Regions from separate parts of the Paenibacillus sp. FSL H7-0690 genome, predicted to be linked through region 3. Evidence: riboswitches for the same ligand, from Rfam matches in the RefSeq annotation. Region 3 holds a riboswitch; each other region holds the start of a gene.
The links. A riboswitch is a leader RNA that binds a small molecule or an ion and turns the genes downstream of it on or off. The one in region 3 is predicted to bind cobalamin.

Region 1: another riboswitch for cobalamin. It lies ahead of metE (5-methyltetrahydropteroyltriglutamate--homocysteine S-methyltransferase); the one in region 3 lies ahead of MHI32_RS04175 (S-layer homology domain-containing protein).
Region 2: another riboswitch for cobalamin. It lies ahead of MHI32_RS04850 (DUF4430 domain-containing protein); the one in region 3 lies ahead of MHI32_RS04175 (S-layer homology domain-containing protein).

Annotation. Positions count from the first base shown of each region.
Region 1 covers NZ_CP150281.1:5,007,290-5,012,647, forward strand. The annotation lists gene metE (5-methyltetrahydropteroyltriglutamate--homocysteine S-methyltransferase) at 67-2,370, opposite strand; cobalamin riboswitch at 2,525-2,731, opposite strand; gene MHI32_RS22145 (undecaprenyl-diphosphate phosphatase) at 2,831-3,691, opposite strand; gene MHI32_RS22150 (DedA family protein) at 3,742-4,365, opposite strand; gene MHI32_RS22155 (FtsX-like permease family protein) at 4,383-5,358, opposite strand, start outside.
Region 2 covers NZ_CP150281.1:1,097,478-1,102,835, forward strand. The annotation lists gene MHI32_RS04845 (glycosyltransferase) at 1-2,754, shown strand, start outside; cobalamin riboswitch at 2,882-3,085, shown strand; gene MHI32_RS04850 (DUF4430 domain-containing protein) at 3,255-5,358, shown strand, end outside.
Region 3 covers NZ_CP150281.1:927,877-933,234, reverse strand. The annotation lists gene MHI32_RS04175 (S-layer homology domain-containing protein) at 1-2,044, opposite strand, end outside; cobalamin riboswitch at 2,207-2,408, opposite strand; gene MHI32_RS04170 (cellulase family glycosylhydrolase) at 2,750-4,471, shown strand; gene MHI32_RS04165 (transposase) at 4,541-4,834, opposite strand; gene MHI32_RS04160 (hypothetical protein) at 4,856-5,358, opposite strand, start outside.

The DNA.
Region 1 (5,358 bases), 2.8 Mb from region 3:
TGATTATAAAAAAATAAGTGAACTAAAAAGCCAGGGTAAATTACCCTGGCTCTAATTTATTTATGTCTATTTTGATGCAATAACCCCTGACTTTTCCCTCGCAATAGCAGCAGCGCTTACCATGTTACGTAGTGCATCCTCTGTCTCCTGCCAGCCACGTGTTTTCAGACCGCAATCCGGATTAATCCAGAACTGTTCAGGGTCCAGCACCCGCAGCGCACGATCGATATTCGCCGTCATTTCTTCTACAGCCGGAACCCTCGGACTATGGATGTCATACACTCCAAGACCAATTCCTTTATCATAGGCCTGCTCCTCAAAGCTGATAATCAGCTCCCCATGGCTACGTGAAGTCTCAATGGAGATTACATCAGCATCCATAGCCGATATGGAATCGATCATGTCATTGAATTCGCTATAGCACATATGCGTATGAATTTGTGTCGTAGCCTTCACATGGTTCGTAGCAACGCGGAACGACTTCACTGCCCAGTTCAGGTAATGCTCACGGTCTTCTGCCTTAAGCGGAAGTCCTTCACGTATAGCCGGCTCATCCACTTGAATCATTTCGATGCCTGCATCTTCCAACGCTTTTACTTCATGGCGAAGGGCAAGAGCAATTTGATTGGCTACCTCTTCCCGGCTGAGATCATCACGTACAAATGACCAATTGAGGATAGTTACAGGACCCGTCAACATTCCTTTAACCGGAAGCTTCGTCAACGATTGTGCATAGACACTTTCTTTAACAGTCATAGGCTGTATAAATGCAACATCCGCGTAGATCACCGGTGGCTTAACGCAACGGGAACCGTAGGATTGAACCCAGCCATTACTAGTAAACAAGTATCCGTCCAGCTTTTCTCCGAAAAACTCCACCATATCTGTACGCTCGAACTCACCGTGGACCAGAACATCCAGACCTAGCTTTTCTTGGAAGGTAATTGCATCCGCGATCTGCTCACGAACAAATCCATCATAACGCTCCTGATTCCAGACCCCTTTACGCCATTTCAATCTCGCCTGACGCACTTCTACTGTCTGCGGGAAGCTACCAATTGTAGTGGTTGGCAGAAGTGGAAGCTGCCATTTCTCTTGCTGCACCTTTAAGCGTTCAGCAAAAGGCAAACTGCGTTGGTCCGGCAAAGCTGCAAGTGCAAGCACTTGCTCCGCCACATCCTTACGGCCACGCTCAGGTAGTGCGCGGAATGCTGCAATAGCTTCACGACTAGCGGCCAGCGCTGCTTTAGAAGCTTCTCCTTTATCTGCGAGGGCTGCTCCGAGCAAACTAAGCTCTGCAAGCTTCTCATCGGCAAAAGCTAACGCATTCTTAACTGTCGCCTTCTGCTTCACCTCACCTTGAACGGTGACTGGGACATGCAGCAGACTGCAAGAAGGCTGAAGAATAAGACGATCAAGCGGCACATGAACACTGAGCTTTTCTACCAGTTGCAGCTTAGCGTCTAAATCGGAACGCCAGATGTTCCGTCCATCAATAATTCCGGCACCCAGCCATTTGTCCTTCGGCCAGCCAAGACGTTCGATAGAAGCCAGATTTGCTCCACCATCGTGCACAAAGTCAAGACCCAAGCCTTGAACAGGCAACTCTAGCAGTGCCTCCAACGGTTCAGCAGCTTCGAAATACGTCTGTAAAATAATATTCAAGCCCGGCACGGAGCCGGCAATTTCTGTGTATATCGAGTTAAGCAGTGTTAATTCTTCTTTACTTATGCCTGTAACAATCGCTGGCTCATCGATTTGTACCCAGCTTACCCCTTCTTGCTTCAGTTCCTGTAGCAGTTGAACATAGACTGGAACAAAACGTGCAGCAATCTTGGCGATATCTGCCGCTGCGTAACCTTTGGACAGCTTAAGGAAGGTATACAGACCTAAAAGTACCGGTTTACCTTCAATCCCTGCCTGCGATTTAGCAAAACGATAAGCCGCTAGAGGTTTATTTTCAGTCAAGCGTGGTGTTTGTGTGCCGATCTCTGGAACGATATAGTGATAGTTCGTATTGAACCATTTGGTCATCTCACAGGCAGTAGCCTCAGCATTACCACGGGCCATTGCAAAATAAAGATCAAGCCCGATGTCGCCGCCATCATACGTGTACCGTGGAGGTACAATTCCAAACATAACAGCCGTATCCAACACATGGTCATAAAAAGTAAAATCATTCACCGGAATAAGCTCAATTCCTGCCTCTTGCTGGGTCTTCAAATGCTGCAGCTGAATTGCTGCCATTTCGGAGCGGAATTGCTCTTCATTTATTTTCCCCTGCCAGTAGGCTTCCAGTGTCTTTTTCCACTCGCGGTTCTTTCCGATTCTCGGATATCCAAGATTACTTACTTTTACTTTATTCGTCATCTCGATACACTCCCTCTTCCATCTCTTATTTCAAACTCCAAAGCTACTTGCTTTCCTATAAAAAAGAGCGCCCTTCCCTAAAAAAGTCAAAGGGAAAGACGCCCATGATATACCCATGGTTAACGTCTAACACCTCCCTATCTTCCGTAGGTGAAGCAGTGCTGTTGAAACAGGCAGGTCTCCTGGCTAGCGGCGTCAACATCTTGAGCAGTCTTCCCAGCAGTAGTAAATTGCCAGTGACCTCTGTTGCTCGAGATTCTTCCGTTACAGTGGCGGGACCGCATCGGCGTCGAACCGAATTTCCCTATTAAGCCTACCGAATTACTATTTTCCGGTCAGCACCTGTCTCCGATATCATTCATCATTTGAGTGTCTTAATCTGATGTCATCATACGTGAAAGCCCCAGCAATCTGCAATAGATTACTGGGGCTTCTGTTATATCGATTCCTTATAACGGACTTAGAAAAATACGAAATATACTACAGCAGCAAGAATTATACGGTATATAGCAAACGGTAAGAGCTTGATACGATTGATCAGTTTTAAGAAGAAACGCATCGATAACAGCGCAAATAGGAAGGCACTAATAAAGCCTGCAATAAAAAACGGCAACGCGTCCATGGTGAAATATTGCCAGTTTTTCATCAGTGACAACAGACTGGCACCTGCCATGATGGGTACTGCCATAATAAACGTAAAATCAGCAGCGGCACGATGGCTCATCCCGAGGAGTACTCCACCAGAAATCGTCGAGCCCGAGCGTGAAAATCCAGGCCATAACGAAAAACACTGTACAAGACCTACACCAAGTGCCTGTTTGTATGTAATCTGATCTACACTCTCAGTTCTGATCTTCTTCGGCCCAAACAGATCGGCAATAATCATTAATATAGCCCCAATCACTAGACCAATTAACACTGTTGAGGTAGAGAATAAATGCTCATCAATATAATCATTAAACAGAACACCTAACACACCTGCAGGCACTAACCCTACCAGAACCTGAGTCAGCTTGAGATGCCCGCCCTGCTCCAACTGCGGTAGCTCCTCTGTTACAGGATCCAACTGCTTACGGCTGAAACGCTTTAAGCCTAACAAATCAATGAACCGATTTCTAAAGATCACAACAACCGCTAATATTGAACCCAGTTGAATAACTACTTTGAAGGTATTTGCTGTATATTGTCCAAATAACTCCTGTGATTTCAGCCACATATCATCAACAATAATCATATGACCCGTGGAGGATACTGGAGCAAATTCGGTTAAACCTTCAACAAGCCCCAAAATAATGGCTTTAATAATCGTTAATAGCTCCATTTGTTTCCCTCCTTTTTAATAGTCATTTCTATTATCAGTCCACTACCCGCTTAGCCCTCAGTGTTCATTCTCCGGCTGCGTTTGCGGAAGTACAGAAACCCAAGAATAACTAATCCGCCAGCAATTAGTACATAGACTACATTGGAGTACACATCCATGTACACGGCAATGTCTTCCCAGGATTCGCCCAATACCGCGCCAATAAGCACAAGCAGCAAATTCCATCCCAATGTGCCAATCGTTGTGAAGATCATAAATACTCCAAATTTCATGCCCGACATTCCCGCCGGAATCGAAATCAGACTGCGGACCAGCGGAACCATCCGACAAAACAATACAGTCCAGTAGCCATATTTATCAAACCAGGCGTCAGCCTTGTGGATATCTTTTTTACTGACCCTAATTAGGCTACCCCAGCGTTCAACCAGTTTCTCTAACCGGCTCACATCCAATAATCGGCCAATATAATAGAGAATTACTGCACCCAGTAGTGAACCAGCCGTGGCAGCAATGATTACACCAGGGATCGTCAAGCTCGTCGTAGTCGTCATAAATCCTCCAAAGGGCAGGATCACTTCTGAAGGAATTGGTGGAAATATATTTTCAAAGGCCAGCATCAGAAAAATACCGAAGTAACCAAACTGCTCCATAAAATCTGTAATCCATGCTTGCATCTTGTTACCCCCATTTCTCATATCAAGTTCTTCTTCAGGTTGCGTAAATAGCGGCTGCGAATAAAAAAGAAGTATAGTCCTTGAACAGCCAAATATCCGAGTAACACCGCGCCTGTCTCCGTTGCGATAGATAAGTAGAACAACCGTTGAAGCGCAATAAAGGCAAACACACTGTGTAAAATAGCTATTCCGACCGGCACAAAAAACAACAAAGACAGCTGAATCGTAACTATTCGATTGAGTTCTTTATCCGTAAGTCCCATCTTGGACAAAGTGGAATATTGATTGCGATCATGATCAAGATCGGTATATAACCGGAAGTAAAGAAAGCTGCCTGCCGCGATAAAAAAGACAGTACCCACCAGCAAGGAAGCAAAAAGCATTGTGTTATACAATGTTTTCTGAAGTTCAAACAGCGTGCCGCTGATCACAATCGCATACGGAGAATCACTTTCATAGGACTGTTTGCCTTTATGGGCAAGATCAGCTGCGATACCTACCGTCTGCGGAAAATCCTCTACATAAAAACCTGTATAAAGATCCGTCTGCACGGGATCAATAGCACTGTAAAGCTCGTCACTGATCACGACACCACTAAAATCCCCGCCATCTCTACCATCCAGCTCCGGCAATAAATATTCGGCAATGGGGACTTGCTCGGTATAACCTATTTCTTTAATGGCAAGTCCTTGCTGCAAGGAATAGACCGCTTTTACTCTGCCTTCTGTTAAACTGCGATCCCGCTGCGAACCAATCATCACCAGACCTTCGTTGCCCACCAGAGCACGCTCAGCCGTTGTGAAACCTGCACGTTGCAGGGCGAGATTATAATCACTGAAAGCAATCAAGGGAAGGCGTAAAGTGCGATCGGGTCCAGTCTGAGCTTCGACCTCAGCATATTTAATCGGGATACTAAGCGCTTCATAAGGGAGTCCGTGCGTCTTGAGCTCTTCCTTAATTTCGTTCAGATGCTGATCAAAGGGTACACCCGTC
Region 2 (5,358 bases), 170 kb from region 3:
GATACAGTTATTGGGCTTAGTCGTTATCAAGCGGCCGATTTCACAGGCCAACGAAGCGCTTTTTTTGCACATAACTATGTAGTTCCTGCTTCACGTTCCGAAGAAATTGTGCAGAGCTATGGAGACTGGCTGCATGCTGATTTTGCAGAGCGTTATACGGGAGAGCTTGGTGGAACCTTGCCGGAGCTGCCCTCTATTCCAGTTGTTCGCACAGACCGCAGCCCTGATCCAATCGCAGGCTTACGCTTGTTAGGGATTGATGAAGGGATATTCAAGGCGTTATTGCAAGCTGTGATGCTCTCTGTAGCAGGTAAGAAAAAAATCTACGTGGCTCTAAACGTACCTATCACCGAGTTGTCTGCGCGGGCGGTGGAGCTTACAGAAATTCTGTATAGCGTGCTGCCGTATGAATTCCGCCGTAGATTAGGCGTGATTACCTATGCGAATGAACCGCAAAGCCGTAAATATATACATCTTAGCTTTGTGGAAAAAGGTTCACTTCGTCCCGGTGACCGCAGTATTGAGAAGGATTATACCTTTGATTTGGCTTCCGGACGGATGGGGAATGTCGATTTTGGCGAGACCCGCCAGCCTTATGCTGATTTGGTGTGGAAGCTATTACTGCTGAATCCAGGAGATATTAACGACTTCGTAAGCTTCGCCGATCAGATTCTGCGTGGAGAGAGTTCTGAGCACAAGCTAACCCTTTCTTTCTATAATGAGCTGGCTATATTTTATGAGATTGAGCAAGGGAACGAGCATTTATATACGGAAAACAAGAGTGCGGTGCTAAGTGGTTTGCTTTCTTACCTTAAACCAGACGGTGCAATTCATTCTAGAATCCGCTTGAATGATATTTTCTTAGAACGGTTTGACCGGGAATTTGATCTGATTCGGCAAAGAAATGTGCCAGATCCGGCGATTATGGAATGCTTTAAAGAGTATTTTGTACTTAAGGATCACAATTACAGGGTCAGAATCGTGGATTATTTCATCAATGGGATGCTTCATAGTGTGGAAGCGGGCCGCAAGGATATTTTGAGTGCTGCTTACGGGATCATTGAGAGTAATGATGAGTTAAGTGCAGCTTACTTCCAGCGCGTGATGTCTGAAACTTATTTCCGTAAGCAGCTACTTGAGCCTTATATGGAATCAAGACTAGCTGCGGCGTCCAGATCTGCGGATATTCTGAGCTTTGTGCTCCATTGGGGGCGGTTCCTGCCAGTGGCGTTAGAGCAGTCTTTTGCTCAAAATGCTGTGAAGGATTATTTGCTAGAAAAGCTCCAGCTGGAGCATGATCCGGTGGCTTCTGTGGCGGAAATTCATGAAATTGTAGATAAGGCAGAAAAAGATCGCCGCAAAGGAACAGGAGTTGCTCCTAAGGCACTCTCCCTAATGCAGGATCTTGCTGCTTCAGCAGATAGATTCTTACTGAACCGCTTATCGCTTTCTGATATGACGCAGGAGGAGCTTCTGGAGGTAGTTTTTTTACGGTATGGTAATGTTGTCGATTGGCAGCCGCCACTGGATAGGATTAGCAAGCAGAAAGAGAATGCGCTGCGTGCCGCTTACCGCTGGTTTGGTGAAGAGAAGCCGAATGAGGAGATTTTTACAGGATTGTCTCCGCAGGAACTAGACGATGTGCAGCTACTGGGTCGTCGTTTGCTAAAAGAGGTGCGTGTTCTGGAACCCTTTGAACGGCTTCCGCTAGCCTTTTACTATACAACTCAGCGTGAAGGGGGTCCGCTGGATTACGATGCGCTTCTGGAGCTGTTAAAGCGTAAAGCCGGTTCCGACAAAGAAATCATCTATCGGTTTTTTGCTTGGTCGCAAGGCAATCCTTTATTTACGGTTTCGAATAAAAAGCTGCAACCGGGTTACCGTAAGGCGATTCTGAAGTATTTCCTGAGCAGTGATCGTGAAGCGTTCAAGAATCGGGAATTCCGAAAGAACTATGTCGCGGCAGCTCGGCCTGCTCTGCAAAATGTGTACAATGAAGCCCGCTCCCAACTGGCTTCCCCGCTGGCGCGCTGGATCAGCCGCAGCCGATTTCGACTCTTAATCTCCGGCTCCATTACGGGTATTCTGGTGATTATTGCAATTATCGTATTCAGTATGCTGCGTCCGGATGATACGAAGACGGCTCTGCCGGGGACAAGCCCTGAGCCGACCCCTGTTCAGAGTGCAGGCAATATGCTGCCTCCAGCTTCAGTATACTTGAAGGATCAGAGCGTCGAAGGAGATAAGGGGAGCAGCATATTGGTGTTCACCTTCGCAAGTGCAGATGACTGTGTGCAGTTTCAACCGACTGAGATTAGTTTAATGTCTTCGTCTACAGAGATAGATAAAAGCTTTAAGGTCGCTGCTACGAATGGGACTTGTCCAGTGCCGTCAACGGATGGGACGGATGAGGGAAACGCTGCTGACGAGTCAGATGCCGCTGGCACTACTGGAGGAACAGCAGAAGGTGCAGATGCTACTAATGCTGTAGCTGATGCATCTCCGTCTCCTACGCCTTCCTCTAATACTGAGGACAGCACTGGGTTGCCTTCCGCAACAGCTGTGACTGAAGGTGAACAACCTTCCTATCAGGTTGAGGTTACATTGGAGCCTGGAGCGACAATTCTAGAGAAAAGTATGATCAAAGCCGGAAGATTTACATTGATCGTAGATCCCGACCCTAATATTCCACCAGCTTCTGATTCAAGTGCTGAACCCTCCCCGACTGCAAGTCCGGATGGAACAGTCGAATAACAAGCTTTCTGAACAGCAATAACTACCGGAAGGTGGCGTATTGCTGTTCATTTTTTTGCTGCCCATACTAAGCTTTTCTATAGACATGCTATGTATTAATAGATATGATTATGGATGTCAAAATAAGATACTACATACTGGAAAAGGTGCAGACTCTATCAATCTAGTCGTCTGCTTAAAAGGGAAGTCCGGTGCAAGAGTCCGGCGCGGTCCCGCCACTGTATGTGCGGAGCGTTTCTTCTATAAGCCACTGCCCCGAAGGTAGGGTGGGAAGGTGAAGAACAGCGATGAAGCATTAGCCAGGAGACCTGCCTTTTTCGTGAGCGTTTCTATTCTTCGTGGGGTAAGAATGTGGAACATATACAGATGGACTGTTGGCAGGAAGCAAGCGCCGCAGCCTCAATTTGTAATCTTCCCTGACCGCCCTCCAAAGGGGCGGTCTTTATGTTATGCGTCTTATTCCCGGCAGTACCCATTCTTATACAGAAAGAGGTTAAACAATGAAGAAAATCATGTCTTCCAAGTTTGTAGCACTTGGGCTGGCTTTATTCATGGTCATTTCAATTCTAGGAACATCTCTTGCTCCGGCGGGACAAATATTTGCAGAAGCGGGCGCTGGCGCCGGTCTGGAGGCAACTGCTGCGGAGCGGATTAATGTTGCGGATGCGACTTATGCGGCTGCAGAATATCTCTTGAAAGGTGGCGTGCAATCGGATTGGCAAGCCATTGGATTAGCGCAAGCAGGGTACAAGCTGCCGGCTAGTTACCTTTCAGAGCTTGAGAAAAAAGTAAAGGATGCAGCTGGCGATTTCACCAATGTAACCGATTATGCTCGAATCGTGCTCGCAGTGAGAGCGATTGGTGCAGATCCTACTAGCTTTGCTGGTAACGGAACGACTCCTGGCTATAATCTGATTGAGAAAATTTATAATAATAGCAAGCTCAGTGAACAGACGCTTAATAATCCGGTATATGCTTTACTTGCGCTGGATTCTGGTAAATATAATATCCCAAGTGACGCGAAATGGACGGCGGATAAGCTCCTTACGGAGATTCTCTCCAAACAGAATCCGGATGGGGGCTTTGCACTAACCTCAGGCGCAAGTGAGCCTGATATGACAGCGATAACCTTGACGGCTCTGGCGGCACATAAAAATAATCCCGAAGCCTACTTAGCAGGGCTACAAGCCGTAGCTTGGTTATCTGCAGCTCAAGATAGCCATGGGGGTTACGGTGACAGTGCTGAAAGTAGCGCACAAGCAATCCTTGGACTCACATCCTTCGGAGTTGATCCTAGTGGATTAGAATACACCAAAAACAAAGTGGATCTAATGGAGAACCTGCTCAGCTATCGTCTAGCTGATGGTAGCTTCACCCATAGCCGTGGTGGAAGCAGTAATATTCTGGCGACAGAGCAAGGGCTTCAGGCGCTGGTTGCCTATAATTTGCTGTATAAAGGAAGCAACAGTAAGCTATACGATTTTTCCAAATCCTCCATTCAGAGTTCACTCATCTACGCTCCAGTAACGATTGAGGGACCACAGGCCACGTTGGCACAAGGGTACGCCTATGCTGGCAACGCACTTGGAGCGTTAGAGAAGCTGGCGCTTCAAACGAACTTGCCGATCACGAATCCTTCGGGCAGTTATGTGACTGGCATCGGAAGTATTGCTGCTGGAAGCTTTGGTGGTTATGACGGATGGATGTATGTTGTATCGCGTGACGGAAAATGGATTAATCCCGATGTAGGCATGAGTGATTTTGTACTTAAAGATTCAGATCAGGTACTGGTTTATTATGCCGGAGACGACACTAAGCTTGTGGATTCCGTTACGCTTTCCAAAGCAAATCTTAAAGAGGGCGATTCTTTTACCGTCACTGTAACTAGTAAGACGTGGAAATGGGACGCTGCTACGAATACTTCCTCTCCTGTAACTGCAAAAGCTGCGGGTGTTCAGGTCCAAATTGGAGCTCACAAGGTAACGACGAATGCTAAAGGTGAGGCCGTATTCTCAGGAAATATGCCCGCAGGTGACTATACACTGACTGTAACTGGCTACCGTGAAGGCAAAGCCCCAACGATTGCTAAATATACAAAAGCTCTAAAAGTGATTTCTAAGAATGTAACAGCTTCGCTAACCGTTGAAGGCCCGGAAGGGTTGATTAGTGAGGGGACTTTGAAAGCCTCCAATGCCCTTGAAGCGTTGCAACAACTAGGGTCTACCGATGATTTTAAAGTAGATATCACCAAATCGTCTTATGGCAACTTTGTATCAGGTATCCATGGAGTTTCGCAAGGTACTTACGACGGATGGTGGAGCTTCGTGGTATCACGCGGCGGGGAGTGGATATATCCAAGTGTGGGTATGGATGCGTTCGAACTACAGGAATCCGATCGTGTGCTTGTCTATTATGCAGGAGAAAATACACAGGTTGTAGATGCTGTGGTGCTTACCCCACCACAGCCAAAAGCTAATGAAGCTTTTACTGTAAAGGTTTCACAGAAAAAGTGGGTGTGGAATCAGGAAAGCTTCACTTCTGATCCGGTTATCTCACCGGCTGCAGGTGTGCAGGTTTCGGTTGGTGATAAGAAGGTAATCACGA
Region 3 (5,358 bases):
AATCATTAGCGTCATTTGGGATTTCAACTTTCGGGTTCTCCCCAGAAGGTAACGGAAGTTCTTTCGGACCCTCTGGTTGCCCAGGCCCCGGTTCTTCTGGTTGTTCCAGTTGCACATCATTCATATCAAAGAGACGGTTGCTATGATTGATCAGACGATCATAGGACACAAGAGCATACGTACCTTGGTCCGTCGCCATATTGTCCACTTTGTCTGTGAGGATATGCTTAAATCCACCCTCAGGTGCAGCAAAGCTAAGTAATGCATCAATAAGCGAATTTCCACTTTTAACAAATCTAGCGTCAGTGTGCGGATCTACGCCTACACCAGTTAAGGCTACAATTACCTGCGAGATACTCTCGCTGCTAGTGCTTCCCCAGCTTGTAAATCCGCCTTGATTGTTTTGGTTATCGGACAGCCATTGGATGGCCCGATCCACGGCAGCTTTTACATCATCACGGGATGCATAATAAGGTGCAAGAGCTTGCATCGCCATCGCAGTCATATCGACATCGGCTTTGGTTACGCCTAATTCCCAGCCACCAGCTTCTGCTGTACCTTTTTTAACCTCTTTATCTAAAATGTACTGAACTAGTTTTTCTCTTGTGGTCTGTTCTGTAACTCCATCAACTACAGGAATCTCATAGTTATGGCTATCTAGCGCAATCAGAGCAAAAATCGGACCATTATTGCCTTGCTTTTGGATATATTGATAATCAGCGAGTGCTTTTCTCAGATCATATCCCGCAACATTTGTGATATCTTTTCCGATAGAGGTAAGTCCTAATATTGCTCTGGAATTCTCTGTGCTTTTATTGGCGTCGAGTTTTCCATCCTCTTTAATGATTGATGCTATTTTCGTTGCTACATTGTTGTAATAAAGATCGTAATAACCGTTAGGTACTGTATAGTTCGCCCGGGCCAGAGAAAGGATCGACCATTCTCCGCTGCCTGTTCCAAACGTTGGATTCTTTACAGTATTTAAAATATAAGCAAGGTTTTTATCTAACTGTTGTTTGACGGCAACTGAAGTTTCCAGTTTGTAAGTAACCTGATAAGTTACATTTGTTTTGTTTCCAGCTCCGTCAAGAGCCGTTACAGTAATTGCATTACTGCCTGAATTCAGAGTAGCTTTATACTCCCCATTTGCAGGTGATAAAGTAACTCCATTCAGCTTCACTTCTGGAGTAATGTCACTATATACATTGTCTGTGACAGCTACTTTGAAGCTTATTTCTTTATTGGATACTTCCTGTTTATCTTGTATGCCACTTACTGTAATAACAGGGGGTTCTATGTCTAATGCATTATTAAGACCGACAAGCGCATGATCTACACTTATTTGAGAGCTTGCCATGTTTTCGAGCACGGAATAGGCTTCATAAACTGCCGATTGCACTACTGGTCTGTCCAAAATAGTTTCTTTATTAGGGGCACTGTTAATCTCGGCGATTTCCGCAGTTAAAGCATCCTTATTGGCAAGTTGAACTGGGATTTCCCCCCAGCCGCCAAGATCAGAACCATAGCCATAAGTGGTGAACTGAGTTCGAATGATGTCACCGTCTTGAGGCTTATAATCGGTCATCCCAAACGGAGGAAACACATTATTTACTGCATACATCCAACCCGACATGGAGGTGTAGTCAAACTGACTTAACCACTCGGGGTCTGCTTTAGTGCTGACTGTATTCCCATCGGCTGAAATCATATCTAAAATATATTGTGGAATATTGACTTCGCTTCTGCCACTATCTTTAACTTCTGATAAATAAAAACCACTATCTATATTTCCTAAATATCTATAATTCCCATCACCTAGCGCACGTGTTATTAAAGATGCGCCATTATCGCCTTCATAAATCGGAACTTTAATAGGTTCCTTAATATACCCTTGGCCTAAGGTGAATTTCTCTACGGATACAGATACATACCCTTTAAGGGTAGAGCTTGCTCCATCTGCTTGAGCCGGGATTACACTTGTAGAGAATGTCGTAATAAATACAGCTACAATAAGTAACCACGCTAAAAACTTATTTTTCTTCATTTTTCCATAACCCTTCCCTTCATACCTATGATAAAAAACAGAATAAACTTTCTCATAACCACAAAAAAACCACTCAACATAAACGTCAAGAGGTTAAGATAGTGAACCACAGTAATAGCTGGCAAACACTATTCAAGCACCTCTCTATCGATCGTAGAGTTTGATGGTGTAACAGAAAAAGGCAGATATTCTGGCTCAAGTATCATCACCCTTGCTGCCTTCCCAGTTTCCCAGTGGCATTTTGCAAGGACTCCTCTTTCACAGCGGCGGGACCGCGCGGGATTCACACCCGCTTTCCATTTAACCAATCTATGATTGTACTTCCGCAACATTCATAGTTGGCACCTATTTCTAATTTTAAATTTTCATGCTTCATCATATCTAATATATATGCTTTTGTCATGTTATATTTCTTTTTTGTATAACGGGCAGCTAGAGATAATCCTATTGAATAACCAATTTCTACGAGTAGGGTTATTCAAATAATTTCTTTATCCAAGTGTGGGGTAAATTAATTTAAATCACTAATTCTTATATGAATTTACCACAAATTAGTAAGGTACTCGCTAAGTGTATTCTATGTTAGGGTATATTCAGAAAGCGTTTACAAAATAAAACTGGAGGTGTTTGTATTCATCTAACCACCGAGTACAGCGTCAAAGCCAGGTCCAAGCATCCTAAATTTATCTCACAAAGGAGAATTCAATGACTACGCGAATCCAGAAATCCTTCTTATCATTGACACTTGTCACCGCTCTTCTGCTCTCTCTGTTCTCATCCATGGCCGCAGCTGCAACTAAGGACGAGCAACAAGCTAAGGCAGCGCCAAAGAGTAAGATCCAATCCTATGTAGACGAAATGCAGCCCGGATGGAACCTTGGCAATACTTTAGATGCTACAGGTGAGGATGAAACCTCCTGGGGCAATCCACGTGTGACCCAAGATCTTATTAAAAAGATCGCCGCTCAAGGCTATAAAAGCATTCGGATTCCTGTGACCTGGGATACTCACATGGGTGCGGCACCAGACTATACCCTAGAAAAGGCCTACCTCGATCGTGTGGAAGAAGTTGTCGGCTGGGCACTGGACGCCAAGCTTTATGTCATGATTAATGTCCATCATGATTCCTGGCTATGGGTAAGCCATATGGAAGAAAAACACGATGAAACGCTGGCACGTTATAATGCAGCTTGGACTCAAATTGCCGATCGCTTCAAGGACAACTCCGATAAGCTGATGTTCGAGAGCATAAATGAACCTCGATTCACCGATGGTGGAAGCACAGACGAAGCAAAAATGGAGCAAATGCTTACTGAACTTAATAACTCTTTCTATCAAATCGTGCGGAAATCCGGTGGGAAAAACGACCTCCGCCCACTTGTATTACCTTCATTAGAGTCTTCACCTACGCAAACAAGAATGGATCATCTCTATAAGACGATTACGGCTCTGAACGATCCAAATATTATTGCGACCGTTCACTTCTATGGCTTCTGGCCTTTTAGTGTGAACATTGCCGGCTACACCACGTTTGAAAAAGATACAAAAAACGATATCACTCAAACTTTTGATAACGTTTACAATACATTTGTAGCTAAAGGCATCCCTGTCATCGTCGGCGAATTTGGTTTATTAGGTTTCGATAAAGACACGGGTGTGATTGAACAGGGCGAGAAGCTTAAATTCTTCGAGTATCTGACTTATTATTTGAAAGAAAAGAAAATGACTTCCATGCTCTGGGATAACGGGCAGCATTTCAACCGTAAAACTTATAAGTGGTCTGATCCTGAACTCCACAATGTATTAATGTCTGGTCTGAAGGAGCGTTCCTCCAGCACCGAAAGCGATTTGGTCTACCTAAAAAAAGGTGCACAAATCAAAGATACCAAGGTTAAGCTGAACCTGAACGGCAATAAGCTAACCACCATTAGTGCCAACGGAAAGTATCTGACCAAAGGTAAAGATTACACCTTAAATGGTGAGGAGCTCATCCTCAAAGCCAGCCAACTTAAAAAGCTCACAGCTGACCAAAAATACGGTGAAAATGCCGTGCTGACTCTGAAATTCAACAAGGGTGTTGCGTGGAGACTTAAGGTGATTGTGTATGACACAGCTAAATTAAGCGATGCAAAAGGCACGACTGAATCCTTTGCCATTCCGACCACCTTTAATGGTAACCAGCTTGCCACAATGGAAGCTGTGTATACCGCTGGTGGCAATGCAGGTCCGCAGGACTGGACTCCATTTAAGGAATTCGGCAATACCTTCTCACCTTCTTATAACACTAAAGAAATCAAGCTGCTTCCCGCGTTCTTTAAAGATGTTAAAGACGGCGAGGTTATCCTGAAGTTCCACTTCTGGAATGGGGATATTATCACCTACAAGATCACGAAGAGCGGAACAAACGTTGTAGGAAAGTCCTCTTAAGCATCGGTCCTGTTAACAACACAAATAGGGGTGTCCTTCGCAGGAACATCCCTATTTGTATTGTACCGATCACATATAAACCTCGTCATACGAAATTATCATCAACCGATAAATTAAATATACGCCAAGATAGGCTCCGGTAATAAGAAACATTGGATTCAAAAATATCGCATGGATCGAGGTCATAAACACAGCGCGATCTCTTAATATCTCGTAAATCGCCAAGGCGGAAATATTTCCAAAGATAATCGCACTTAAGACCGAAACAACATTAAAAACCATACGCCACTTTATCGATTTCCCCTGTAACATCAGCATAACAATGGGAACAAGAATACTACCAAGTACGATTAGAAATTTCATCCAGCTCACCTCGGTAAATTTTTAATCGTCCAATTCCACACTTTCGATTTGTCCATCTGCATTTACCGTCCACTCGATTTCAACGCCATTATTCAATCCGAGCTTGTCTTCATCTTCAATGACTATATGATCAGGAATCGTTAAGGTTTGCTCTTTACCGCCCTCCACTTGAACGGTAACCTGTTTACCCTTAACCGCAGTGATCCTTCCGTCATATTCAATCTGCTGCAAAACAATCTTTTGATTCGGATCTGTAATGGTGACCCGCTTGCCTCCGTCAGTTAGCAGCTCAACCTTTTTATGATAGTTATCTTTTAACGAAACCTCCTTGATAACTCTCTGAACGCTAACCCCCTCTGGAAGTTTCCCAGTATTTGAGCCGGGTGACGCAGATGTTAGAGGTTGTTCTGTTGCGTTATTTGTAGGTACAGGTGTAGTTGCTTCTGCAGAAGGTGCTGCAGTTTCTACTTGAGCTGTTGGAGTAGGCACTTGAGTCTCATCCGCTGCTTTAGTGCAACCACTTA